Regions from separate parts of the Paenibacillus sp. G2S3 genome, predicted to be linked through region 1. Evidence: predicted binding sites of a transcription regulator. Region 1 holds the regulator's gene; each other region holds the start of a gene.
The links. Region 1 encodes LexA, which represses DNA repair genes until DNA is damaged. Its sites were predicted from a motif close to CGAACATATGTTCG; they were not measured.
Positions count from the first base shown of each region.

Region 2: the regulator LexA is predicted to act here: its motif matches at 2,010-2,023, upstream of QNH28_RS22085 (YolD-like family protein).
Region 3: the regulator LexA is predicted to act here: its motif matches at 1,755-1,768, upstream of addB (helicase-exonuclease AddAB subunit AddB).

Region 1 is NZ_CP126095.1:3,763,811-3,768,516, reverse strand. Features, by position in the region: gene QNH28_RS16435 (hypothetical protein) at 40-618, opposite strand; gene QNH28_RS16430 (hypothetical protein) at 840-1,220, opposite strand; gene QNH28_RS16425 (L,D-transpeptidase) at 1,368-1,706, opposite strand; gene lexA (transcriptional repressor LexA) at 1,978-2,604, opposite strand; gene QNH28_RS16415 (LysM peptidoglycan-binding domain-containing protein) at 2,901-3,314, shown strand; gene QNH28_RS16410 (DUF896 domain-containing protein) at 3,425-3,634, shown strand; gene QNH28_RS16405 (hypothetical protein) at 3,684-4,211, shown strand; gene QNH28_RS16400 (HAD family hydrolase) at 4,245-4,706, shown strand, end outside.
Region 2 is NZ_CP126095.1:5,028,495-5,033,200, forward strand. Features, by position in the region: gene QNH28_RS22070 (hypothetical protein) at 1-418, opposite strand, end outside; gene QNH28_RS22075 (M15 family metallopeptidase) at 495-1,181, opposite strand; gene QNH28_RS22080 (hypothetical protein) at 1,474-1,638, shown strand; gene QNH28_RS22085 (YolD-like family protein) at 1,635-1,970, opposite strand; gene QNH28_RS22090 (hypothetical protein) at 2,273-2,833, opposite strand; gene QNH28_RS22095 (PH domain-containing protein) at 2,951-3,439, shown strand; gene QNH28_RS22100 (glycosyl hydrolase) at 3,491-4,706, opposite strand, start outside.
Region 3 is NZ_CP126095.1:5,163,008-5,167,713, forward strand. Features, by position in the region: gene addB (helicase-exonuclease AddAB subunit AddB) at 1-1,624, opposite strand, end outside; gene QNH28_RS22740 (GNAT family N-acetyltransferase) at 2,706-3,110, opposite strand; gene QNH28_RS22745 (MerR family transcriptional regulator) at 3,480-4,274, opposite strand.

The sequences.
Region 1 (4,706 bases):
GAAAAGTAAAGAGAAGTAATAAGAGGTGGGAGGGGACGTCTATTCGGATACGATCGACCTGAAGAATGCATGCAATTGTTGTACTTGGGAGAAGGCTTCTTTATACTGATTATCGGATTGTTGAATAGGTAATAAACCTGGCAAGAAGGAGATGCTATACACAGAAGTCCCATTGCTGTTTATATATATTTTAAGTGTAAGTTCCTCGATAACTCCTGCCTCTTCGTCAGCGTTATTAAGCACATTAATATTCGCACTTGAAGCAGTTGTTTTACTGTTTTGTTGTCTTTTAGATACTTTTGAAAGGGTAAGTGCGTTAACAACAATCTCTGATCCCATTACATTATCGAAGGAGTATAGCTTTGCTATAGCTTTTTTGCTTGTCTTCGGATCACTGCTACCTATGGCTATTTTCTTATAAGATTCGTTGAGCGCGATTAAGTGAGACTGATTGGGGGGGATAAATGTTTTGGTAAATATGATGTTAAAAGATGAGATTGCGTTTAACAGCCTAGAAAGTTCTGAAGAAGCAGATAGCTTTTTTAATTCTAGAATAACGGCGCTTAGAATTAAGGCTACTCCTATAATAGCAAACATGTACATCAAGAAAATCAGCATGTAATCACACCTCCTGTTATCTCAGTAGAGCAAGATTTATTGCTTATTGAAAGATATGCCTGAATTCTCTCTACTAGTATCTGTTAAAAGCGAAAATCGTGGAAATTTAGGAACGGCTTCTTTTTAGAAAAAAGAAAACACCCAGAGATCTGCCGATTCTGCAATCTGAGTGCAAAATTGGGGCAGATGCCTGAGTGCTTTTTAATATAATTACGTCGAAATTATAAGAAATTGAAGGCTGTGATTTGATCGGTATAAACAATTAGCTGTTTGTATTCGATCGGAGATTCATAATTAGCGTAGACTCTTACAGTAACCTCGTTTAGGACTACAAAGTTATAGCTGAAATTTTTATCGGGATGTTCTGCACCTAAATAAGATATGTATTCATCTACAATGACATCATCCATCAGAGATTTTAAGTCAAATACATCCTCTTTATTGGAGGCGGAAGGGGAGATCGTCCCTTGAATGCTGCCGAATGAGGTGAGCAGATTTACTTTTTTTCCACTAGCCTGATCGTTATTTAATAATAAGCCAGAGAGTTTAACAAGTGCATCGACTTTGAAATCGACGAGAGTTCTAATTTTTGAGTTGTTCAAAACTAAACACTTCCTTTCAATTTGAAATCCTGTTAACAATATTCGACATATAACCGCATAATTCCTAGTTCGTCATCAAAAATACTTAAATACAAACACACCCCATCCATGGAACTAGGAGTGAGGCGTGTTTATCTATGGATAGATTTAATTCCTGATCGTTACTTGTGTTCCAATCGGAACAATCGCAGCTAGTGCTAATACATCCTCATTGTACATACGAATACAACCGTGGGAAACCTCGTGCCCTATGGATGCGGGATCATTATTTCCATGTATCCCATAGTGAGGCTTAGATAGACCCATCCAAAAGACTCCAAATGGACCACCTGGATCGGGTTGTTTGTTAATGATTGTGAAATCACCTAATGGTGATTGAGTTAACATTTTACCGATTCCGACGGGGAATCCCCTGATCACAGTATCATTATCAAGAAGATAAAGCATACGCTGCGTCAGATCCACTATAATTCGGTAATTTGGCATTGCGCAACACTCCTTTCTAAATAGGATATGAGCAGGACGCCTAAACGGTTATTCATTAAAAATGGCCATTTTAATCAATGAGAACATATGTTCTAAAGAGGATTAGTTGAACAAAATAGCAGAAAAAGAGCTGTTCCACATTTGCGGAACAGCTCTTTTAAAATCTAAGAAAATATATATTTAATACAACACATTTTCCTTATACTTCTCGCAGAAACGGATACCATCCCTTAGAGGGCGGTATCCGTTTACGATTGGTAGGAGTGCATGCTTAGTGGATATCTCGAAATAATCCGATAACTCTGCCGAGAATGGTCACGCGATTAAGGCGAAGAGGCTCGTACGCCGGATTCTCCGGCTGAAGACGGATATGATCACGTTCTTTATAAAAGGTCTTCACGGTTGCTTCATCTTCTTCGGTCATAGCTACAACGATATCTCCGTTGTCAGCCGTTTGTTGTTGGCGAACAATTACATAGTCACCATTCATAATTCCTGCTTCTACCATACTGTCACCTTGAACCGATAACATAAATACTTTGTTATCTCCAACATAGTGAGTTGGAAGCGGGAAATAGTCTTCAATATTCTCAGTAGCAGTGATAGGAACCCCGGCGGTAACCTTACCTACGACAGGAATGCGAGCGACGGTTTGTGCGAAATGATGGACATTCTCGGAATCCTCTTGGCCAAGCAATTCTATCGCACGAGGCTTCGTTGGATCTCGACGGATAAGTCCCTTCTTCTCTAGCCGATCCAAATGACCGTGAACTGTGGAGCTGGAAGCAAGTCCAACAGCTTCACCAATCTCCCGGACGGAAGGAGGATAACCCTTGCTGCGGACTTCGCTACGTATAAATTCCAGGATCGCCAGCTGGCGACTTGAAATCTTTGACATTGGAATCAACCCCATATAGTAATGTTTGGGAAAATTATAACATAGAACTACCGTTCGCACAAACATAAGTTCTAACTATTATAAATATTAATTCGAAAGAGTTAATAAATGGTAGTCTCGTATTGATTACGTTTCCTTCATCTAAATGATAAGAGTGATTTTTTTATATGAATAATATGGTAAATATTAATTTCAGAAAAAAAGAGAACAATTGTTCTGAAATAGTATTGAACAAAACACATGTTCGTGTTATTATAATCTCAAAAGTAAGAACAAGTGTTTGGAGGATGATATTCATGTTAAAATACAGTACATACCGTAGCATCTACGATAAAGCCCCCGTGGTTGAATCTTTAGGACATAATCCTATTTCCCGAAATTCTGCTCAGATTAAAGAGTTTACAGAGCATTTGCTTCAAGGACTGATGCGTTTATTCCGGAGAGATTTTGTTATTAAGCTGACATTGATTATTGTGCTTGTACTATCAGGGCTTACAGTAGTAGGTAATGTATTTGCAGGATCTACTACTTTAATGAAAGATGAGAAGCGCGTAGTGGTTGAACGTGGAGATACACTTTGGAGTATTGCACTTGAGAATAAACCTTCTGATATGAAGACGGCTGTATATATAGAAGGAATTAAAAAATCCAACGGTATTAAAGGCAGTCAGATTAATGCTGGAGATATCCTCACTTTACCTATTTATTAATATTCTAAGAACATAATAAGAGGACATGAAGAGCTTGCAGGGAGTAAACCTTGACAAGCTCTTTTTCTCATGGCAGAGTTAGAATTAATTTATAAGGGGAGGGAAAGTTTTTGAATATTGATGAGTTGGTCGCGCGTATTAACGAATTGGCACGCAAACAGAAGAGCGTAGGCCTTAATCAAGAGGAAACGGCGGAACGCGCCAAGCTTCGTGAAATTTATTTGGGGAATATTCGCAATAACTTCCGAGCACAGTTGAATACGATTGAATTGGTCGATAATGATGAGCATGAACAAGGTAACAAGGGGCTTAAGCATTAACACCCTGTTCCTTTTCATAGATATTACTGGATGACTAGGGGGAACGCATATGGCCCGTTCTTGGGAAAGAATGGTTCAACGCAACACACAGCAAATTAACAAGCAAAGAAAGAAGCAGGGGAAGGAAACGATTTACGCATCTAGATCTAAGTCTCCTGGTAAGAACAGTGAAACCTTTAAAGGCCGTAATATTGCATTTCCAGTAGTGTTATTGGTGCTTGGTACTATGTTTTGGATGATTGGTTCAGTGGATCAGGCCAAAGGCAATGGTATGCTTATGAACTGGCTAGGAGTCGTTTTGTATTACTTACTGGCGGCGCTTCTGTTCTTTCGACGTCCGTACTTGAAGGTAGAGAATGCTAGACTATCTACTATAAAATTCAATCGCGAACGTTATCTGCCAGCTTCTGATATTGAGAAAATCATCCTTTCGCGTGGAGCTGTTGTCATTAAGCATAAAGGCAAACGCACGAAATGGATTTTTACCAGACTTATGAATCGTTATGATACAAATGCAATGGGGACTAGACTGGAAGCATTCGCAAAAGCTCACCAAATTGAAGTAGTTCACGATTAGAAATTAACCAGCCATGGGAGAGGGAGACCTGTAATGCCAATTTCCGCCGTACTATTTGACCTTGATGATACACTGCTCTGGGATGATCGGAGCGTCAATGAAGCATTTCGTTCTGCATGTGAAGCCGCCGGGGACACGATTGATCCACAAGAACTGGAACTTGCGGTGCGTAAAGAAGCCATAGGACTATATGAATCCTACGAAACGAACCCATTTACAAAAATGATTGGGATTAATCCGTTTGAAGCACTTTGGGGGAACTTTACTGCAGGTGAACAGCCGGAATTCCGTCAATTGGAGCAGCTTGCACCGGGATACCGTAAAGAGGCATGGCGTCGTGGTCTTGCAGCACTTGGTGTAGAGGACGAAGGTCTTGCTGAGACGTTAGCAGCTAAATTCGCAGCGGAGCGTAGAAATCGACCTTACATCTATGAAGAAACGATTCAAGTGCTTGAAGAGCTGAAGGGAAAAGTTAAGCTATTGCTTTTGACTAAT
Region 2 (4,706 bases), 1.3 Mb from region 1:
ACAAACCGAGCCAACCCCAATTAGATCCTCTGCTGGTAGTACCAGTATTCGTAGTTGTGCTGGTTGCCCGATATCTACCATCCGTTGTAGTGTTGGATAGTGGAGTTACCGTATTTCTGTTGTAGTTATCCCGGGTGTAATTTTCATTGTAGTTATTGGTGTTAGGTCTGTAATTTTCCCCTGTGCGAATCTTATCTCTCATAATGCTCTCATGCTGATTCATCGTTCCCGTGGTGCCGTTCATTAGATTGCCTTCTGTATTCATCATCCGAGTGTTATTCACAGTACCATCCATGCCCGTATTCGCGTTCGGGATACCGCCTAAAGCAGCTGACCCGATTGGATTAGCGTAACTAGCTCCCATTACACTCATCGACAGTACAGTGCAGCATGCAAGGCTTGTTATCAGCTTATTCACAACGTTATGCCTCCCTTTATGGTTAGTTATCATTGATAATTTCCCCTTGGGTGGCATTGTCTATACATGAATAGCTCTACTCTTTTACCACATTCACTGTCTTGCTCGCTGCATCATACGTGACCTTTGCTCCAAGCGCCTCAGCCAGAACTCGTATAGGCACGTACGTTATACCAGTATCAAGAACACCATCCGTAAGTTTACTGCCATTCAAGGTTATCGTTACTTTAACGTCTTTGTTCACCTGGTCATCCTCCCCAGTAATCCTTTTTAAAGCTTCATTGACCTGATCCGTCGTAGGACGTATACCTGCCCGAAGTTGAGTCGTGGTTAAGCCGAAGGCCATCTGCAGATGGGAATAATCTTTAAAAGACGTCCAGTCCCCTCCCCATTCAAGCCCTAGCTGTTTGCCCACCTGTACAACCTCTTGCCAGTCCGCTATCTTATCTTTATCACCATCACGATTCATATCCCAGGAAAGACTATTTCCATCCGGCAGCAAAAGCGCAAAGTCAAACGCAAGGCCATAATTGTGATAGCTGGTTCCCCCTTTGGCATTGGTAACTATAGGTCCCGGCTTACTTCTGCCCTGCGCATATAAGGCATTTTGTTCCGCAATTGACCGCAACCCCTGAGTAATCACGATGGCCACTCCTCTGGCATAACTTTGCTGAATCAAAGCCTTCGCCCCTGCTGTCAAAACAGGATGAAGCCCAACAAGCCTCGCCGCCGATTTATCCCTCACTTGATCTAAAGTCAGCATAGAATCACCCCTTGGTATAATCAATGATCCCGGCTCCCCATTCGCTTGTACTAATATCCCTGCTTGCCTTAACACACAAGCATAAACGTCTTCGGCGTCCATATAAGGAAGGACGATAAGCGTTTAAGCGAGAAATATAAGACATAAAGGATAGATGCATAACTTTCTTATATTTAAAAAAAAGACCCCGGTATCCCCGAGATCTACCCTGTAAAGTACCTATTCACAGCTTCTCCACCTTGGATCAATTCCACAAAAAAGGGCAAAATATTTGCGAAAGGTGGGAACATATATGGACATTCATAGCGATAGCTATAAAGTTGCTGCCCTGAGCGAGCAGGAAGAAGCACTCGAGATTATTCGTAATGCTGAGGCTTCCATTGCACATCTGACCGGCAATCCAACCGTGACCCTAATTGCTTATGAAAAAAGTGAAGGCAGCGGTTCTCAGCATTAGACGATGTAAACCTCAACAATATCATCCACATCGATCCACTTCCATTCCTCCGCCCACTGCAGCTTAAACTCACGCGAGTGGGTGTGAATGGAAGTCACAAAACCACTTAGTGTCGTATTCTCAAAGGGATCAAACAGTACAACAGTCACGCGCACATGACTCCGTAACGATAAGGCCAGTGTACATTCGATCTCCTCCAGCTTCTGCTCATCCAGAATAGGCTTGATGCGGCGCAGCGTCTCCCGTTCATCCCTTATAATTCTTACCTTGTGCTCCGGCAGCATCATGCGACTGCTTTCCCACAGTCCGTTTTTCTCCAGCTTTTTGCCCATGGTAATCCCTCCCTAATTCTATACTTATTCCGCTATACACGAACGTATGTTTGTATTATATCCACACCTTCGCTGAATAATCAATAATCAGGAAAAAGATACCACTTTAAAATCCTTCTCTTTTATCTAAAAGTTGTATAATAATGAATATCTAGTCGTATATCAAAGTAATACGCTCTCAGACCTCACAAAAGGAATCGTAGCTGGCTTATTTATAGGATTGGCAGTGATACCTCTGCTCAAGCTCAAAATCGCATCAAAAAGACGCTGACAGTTGAACTGTACAGCGTCTAACTTTCGATCTATTCTTGAACGTTCCCTGACTCAGTGGTGGACTGACCATCTGCATCGATGAGTCCTGTTGCTTCTCTTGCTTCATTAAGCTTGGAAATGCCGTATAACATCGCTACGTCAGCGTTCTGATTCAATTCCTCGAACTGCTCAGCAGTGACCTCTGCGGAATCAGCACCTTGAGAGGCCTGTTCTTTTAGAGAATAAGCACTTTGAAAAGCAATTTTGGACTCCTCAAGCAGCTTCCGAATGTCTTCGGGCAAGCTAGAGGAGATTTTCACTTTCTCAGCCTGATTAGATAGGTCTGTTGCGGTCTTCTGGAATTCGTTAATCTTCTTCTCCAGCTGCCTGTCCGAAATTTCTCCTGCTGAATAAGCGGCAATAGCTTCGTTGAATCCCGCTAAAGATGATTTTCCTAATTCATCAAGTTTAGACATTTCACTGTAGAAGTTTTGCACGGTCTCCTGCACTTCTTCTTCTGAGGCAGGTGCCGATGAAGTTGAATTATTATTGCTGCAGGCGCTAAGGATGATTGTCAACATTAGCGTTCCTATTAGTAACACTTTTTTCATTATTTATCCCTCCACTTAACAGAATAATGTCGGTTTGTGTAAAGCGCAAATGAAATTTATGTAAAATGACTATTATGTTATAATTATTTCAATTGTAATGAGGGAAGGAGAGTATTTATGGCTTATTGCACAACCTGCGGATCAGAATATAAGCAGGGCGCTAAATTTTGCGGGGAATGTGGATCCAGCATTGACGGCACCGCTCCAGTGACCGCCCGCCGTCCATCAGCAAATCAAAATGCTATTCAAGAAGTCGTGCTCTGGAAGGGTAAACCTGCCAGCATCTCTGATCGTCTTAAAGGAATCGTACGCCTAAACACGACTACGTATACTATTACAAGCCAGCGCATTATGGTAAAGACCGGACTTATCGGTAAAAATGTCGAAGAGATTGAATTACTGCGTGTACGCGATTTATCCGTAGCACAATCTATCATGGACCGGATGCTCGGTATCGGTACATTAACTGTATTTTCTGATGATGCTTCAGCGCCTCAGCTTCTTTTTCGAAAAATCCATAATGCCCAAACGGTCAAAGATGTTCTTCGCAAAGCCGTTCGTGACGAGAAGATCGCCAACAACATTAGCTACCGCGAACAAATTTAAGACCCTTTCACATTAAAAAAAGCCCCGAAATTCGGGGCTTTTTTCGCTCTCTTATGGAAGATAGAACGCTCCTGCTGGAATAATCCCCTTGGGTTGGCTAGGACTTTCCCACTGCAATACAATTCGCGCGTCACCTTCATTCTCATAGTACTCCACCTTTACTTCATGCAGCTTGCCTGCAATCAGATTCACGGTACCCTTTCGCTCCTGTCCACTCTGATTCACCCAGCTATCAATAATCAGCACTCCATCAATCCACACCCGCACCCCGTCATCAGAGGAGGAGTAAATAGTATAAGTCTCACTATAAGCTGCAGTTAGCTTGCCACTCCAACGTATAGAGAAAGCGTCGACACGAATGGTCGGATCGGGCGAACCCTGTTTCCACGAAAATTGAATGTTAGCATCGGTTCGCGTCAGCGCAGGAGCGCCGCTAAGGTTCATGTTATTGTAATATTGCCCCCATAGTCCACTCTGCAGTACACTATCTCCCTTAGCAGCCACAATCGCCGCTTCAGCAGCATACTCTTCCCGTGTGAATACAAAGCTGTCGTTCATAAAGGCTTTTATCACCGCATCAGTGTTCTTCTCATAAAGAAGCTTGCCCCAGGTCATCTGATAAGACCATTTGGGCTGTGATTTAGACAGTAGTGCAGGGGACGGAAGCTCTCCATTTTCTCCAATCGCGATCACTTTTCCACGACCCAGATCCCATAGACTATCATAGTGACTTCCCTTAAAATCCCCACCATAGATATCTAGTGCCAGCACATCTACTTTGTCACCGCTCGGGTAGTATTCCGCAGGGTCATCACTCCATTGATTTTTAGCATTTGGGCTCCAGACCCACAATAAATTATGCAGCTTATGATAGCTAGTAAAGCGGTCAAACATAAGGTTCCACAGTCCCACGTAGTTGCTCTTCTGCCCCCACCAGAACCATCCGCCATTCATTTCATGATACGGCCGCCAGAGCACAGGAACGCCTGCGTCATTAAGCTTTTTTAAAGAAAGGGCTATCTTATCCAGATCAGCGATCAGTGCGTTGTACTGAGTGGTACCCGGAGTTATATATTTGTCAAAATCAGCGTTGCTTATGCTCGTAGATACGTTAGCCCAAGCGGGCGCTGTCCCTGGCAACTGAGCGTGATAGCTAATCGTTACGATTCCACCGGCTTTATACCAGCGAATAGCGCTGCTAACGACCCAATCCCGCTGATTGTCTATTAGCGCCGCCGTCTGATTATTGATTGCTCCCAGCTCATAG
Region 3 (4,706 bases), 1.4 Mb from region 1:
CACCCCACAGCTGACTATGTTCTCTAGCTTTCTCGGGTTGCCCCTTCTCCATAGAACCAACACTAAGTTTCTCCAGCTTTCGAGCAACATCCGTCTCATCAAGCAGCTTGTACACTGCGGTACATAGTTCAAGGCCGCTTCTACTCTTCTGTATTCGTTTCTCAAAAGCAAATAGAGGACCTGTTATACTAGCACGGCATCGCTCCATCGTAGCAAGCAGTTCTTCATCCATCTGTCTGCCGCCTTCCAGCGACAAGCTAGGAATCCCTTTCCATGAACGACCATCCGTCCAGCGATATCCTTGAATCCCACAAGCCAGCACATAGTTCTCTAAAGCATCCATATCCTCACGCGTAATACTACTGTCCATCGGTAGCAAAAGCTCTGTCTTTACACAGCGGAATACATCCTCGAAGCGCCAGCGTCGACGTACCACATCCAATGCGGAACGTACAAACTCTACCAATGGATGGTGCAGCTCATTTACCTTCTGGTCCAGAAAAAATGGCACTCCGTAATCTTGGAACAACGGTTTAATCAGCTGCTCATAATCTCCAATATTACGCATCAATACGGCCATTTCGCCATATTTTGCACCTTCATCTCGCGCCAGTCTGATCATTTCGCGCAGTGCTCCCTCAACCTCTGCTCTGTGAGAAACTGCTGCGCCTATAGATATCGCTTCATTTGCCAGTTCATCCGCACCCATCCAGACCTTCCGGCGGTCATATCCCCGTTCGAGATGAGCAAGAACAGGACTTTCTTCAAAACGTGGAAGAACCGCCGGCTCCAGAAGCTCGTCCCACACATCAATGCCTAGCTCTTCAGCTATTCCACGCAGTTTAATGTAAGTAACCGCAGTTGGGTGAAACAATTCAAGCTCATTCAACTGATCTCCATAGGGATACGAACGATCAAGTGTAAGTGACACGGTCAGCTTCGATGCTTGCTGCATCAATTCACGAAGCACTACGAATTCTTGCGGGGTAAACCCATGGAACCCATCTACCCAAATCTCCGCCCCGCGAATGTAGGAGGATTCAGGAATATGCTCAGCTAGTTCCGCTAAACGATCCTCTTCATCGATGTAGAGACGTGACATCTCCTTCTCTAGATCGCTGAATACCAGCTGTAAATCATCCAGCTTGCCTTCAAGAATAGGACTTCTTGCAATAGCGCCTCGCATTGCGGACAACTGCTCCTCTAAATCGGAGGAAGCCAAACAGCAACGCTTCATCTCCGTATGCAGTTGATTTAGCCGTTCCACAAAACCCGGTCTGTCAGCAGAGGCACCGAACAATTTCAGTTCCTCTTTGCGTCGACTGATGATTTTGTAAATTAGCATCTTTTTACCTTCTTCACTGATCGGCAGACTAGCGCTACCCCCAGTTTCCTGTTTCACTCGATAAGCAAGCCGAGAAAAGCTCAGTGTCTGCGCCCGAATGCTTCCCTTCACATTGCCTACGGTCAGAAGCCCCCGTTCTGCACCAAAGGAACCTTGTTCCGGTACAAGAATAATGATTGGCGCGCCAAGAGGCTCCTTCTCTAATGAAGAGGAGATAGACTCCCATATTTTTGTTGTCTTGCCACTGCCCGATCGGCCTAGTAAAAAGGTTACCGACATAAATGATAGACTCCTTCCGTAGCGGAGAAAATGTATATGAAACAAGGTGAAATACTCACCGTTTGATAATGTTCAAATGAAAAAGTTCAGTCGTTCCTCGTCCCCTCAGTATAGCATAACTGTACAAATCAGAACATGCGTTTGCTAGTATTTTCTAATGATTTACATTAAAAACAGCTACGAAGTGAACCGCATCCAACGTATTTTGGTGACTTGCTGTTTAGTATTTCTAGTTTGTTAATATCCGGTGCGTAACGTTCGATGCTTTCTGTTTGGAGCGTAGAGTTAGGGGTCGGAGGTCGGCGTTCACCATCAACATTCCGCATTCAACACTCAACATTTTTGCTTCTGCTAGCTACACTAATTACTTATGGACTCAGGAGTCACTATTCTTAAATTTTGTGCTGTTTTGGCAACTTTTCGGACTCCAGTGAAGTTATTCTTCACGAAATTGCCCCATCTCAGCTAGTTTGAGATCAATAGCGCCTGTGGAGTCCGCAACGGTCAAAATATTGGCTTTTTTCTCTGTTTAGTGCCATCTGAGTCCTATAGCAACTTCTTCCCTATGAACACCCTAAAGACCAGCCTCGTTACCGCTTATTGTCTAGCTCCCCTACAATTAATCTTTCTGCTGGAATACATTCGGACTCAGGAGTCACTATTCTTGAATTTTGTGCTGTTTTGGCAACTTTTCGGACTCCAGTGAAGCTATTCGTCGCGAAAGTGTCCGATTTCGGCTGGTTGGGGGTCAATAGCGCCTGTGGAGTCCGCAACGGTCAAAATATTGGCTTTTTTCTCTGTTTAGTGCCATCTGAGTCCTATAGCAACTTCTTCCCTATGAACACCCTAAAGACCAGCCTCGTTACCACTTATTCTCTAGCTCTCCCTACTGTTTGGTAAAAATAAAGTGTTAGACTGGAGTCGTTGATTTAACGCGGTTTTTGAATTGAAAAATCGTCAGCTTTTGAAAAATAAGTTTTAGACTGATCCATTAAAAAAAAGCAGCGGCGGACCAAGACTTGATAAATAAAGTCTTAGACTGCCGCTGTTGTCGTTGAACTAACGTTCCCCGTTAGTTCAATCATATCAACTCTGAGATAAACATTGGTGTAGCTCCATCCTCTGTATTAAAGCCAAATTTATTATAGAAATCCTTTGCATGAGGATAAGAAATTAATACTTTTGTTTTACACCCTTTATATCTATCAAGCATTATATTCATCATTTCCTTACCTATACCTATACTCTGATAACTCGGATTAATAAGCATATAATGAAAATATACCGTTAAAACACCATCTGACAAAGCATTTATTAAACCGACAAGCTTTCCTCCTTCCCAAGCGGTAACAATTGAATGAGATCCTCCGATGGCTTGTAAAAGCTCGTTTGGATACTTGCCAGACTCCCATTCTACCGAAAGAAATAACTCTTGAAGTGCATCCTTAGTGATATCCTCTTTGCTTGAAGCGTAATAAATACTCACCCTTATACCTTCCTTTCATAAAACTAACTACGGCACAACATCTGTTTTAAACTCCCATATTTCGATGGTTTTGCAATCCTTACGAAGCCATAAAATAATACCGACAAAGCAATTTCGGATTTATCAAAGTGAATAATCACTTTATTTACCTCAATATACTATTAAAAATATGTATAGAAAATGGATTAACTGAAGTGGAATTTGTATTTATTCACATTAGAGAATTCATGAGAATAATCGGCGAAGTATAACATTCTTGTCCTCAGCCAGGGGTAAGAAACGTGATTCCTTAATCAAAAAAAAGCCGCTAAATTAGCGACTTTCAATCGAACAATTTTCTTTTCCTAAGCCTTTTCCTTTGTATTTATTCTAACATGTGCGTTTCTTAATGAACAGTTGTATCTGATAATCCCACTGCAATATTCCAGTCACAATAATGTTATGAAGAACAAAATCTGGACACACATCGTATTCCGTCTTTGCCCTTTCAAGTAAATTTTTTAATACAGCATTCTTATTCTCTTCGGTACAATTTGCACACAGATAGTCCCCTTCTGGTAGCACAGTCAGCCCCTCTAAAGACGGATATTTCAAGCAAACAGCAAATAATCGTGTTATTCCTTCAGTCGTGAACATTCCCGCCATATCTTCAAACAGAAATTGTGAATGCAGAGACGTTTCAATTTGTTGATAGAAATGTCTGTGATAGTCCCATAAATTCTTAAGTGTGGGGCTGTCCATTTTATTCGAAAGCATAATTACCCTTTCCTCTATGTGTCTGACAAAGTAATTTTCACTTTGACTATAACCATTGTGGAACTTATTTTCATAATGTAGATAGGCACGTTTAATTTTTGATTTTGCATACTGCAGACGAGCAATTTTATCGTCTGCTCTTTTTTCTGCCTGTTTTAGAAATGCAATTACTTTAGAGAGATCATTCTGCTGCAAAATATCTTTAATATCCATTAAAGTAAGATCCATTGCTTTAAGCAGTTCAATGGTTTGCAGCTTTACGAGCTCCTGCTCGGAATAGTATCGATATCCCGACAATTCATCTTTATGGCATGGCTTGACTAATCCAATACGATCATAGTGCCGCAAGGTCTCACTGGTCATCTCTACGATCTCTGCTGCTTGCTTAATTGTAAAATAGTTGTTCATATCTACCCTCTTGACCTTTTTGTAACACAAAAGTTTATGATGATTAAAACATATGCGACTGATAAACGCAACGAAATACAAAAATGAATTTATTACCAGAGAGGAAGGCAAAAATGATAGAACTAAATCATGTATCAAAGGATTATCAAAAAGCATTTTTCCTTAAGGACTTTACGTTAAAGATTGAGACCTGTGGTATTTACTCCTAGCTATTACCGCAGTATTGGTATCTATGGTGAATACATTTATCCATCTGGTAGTTGACCCCATCAATAAGACACAAATCATAGTCAATCTGCTTGAACTTTGCGGCTGGTGGGAAAATGGTGTAATCCTTGCATTTCCTCAGTAGTTTGCCTTTTTGCTATTGACGGCTATATTCCTGCATGTATTGCTGTCTAGGCAGTCATATTTGGGTAGACTTTTTCAAGA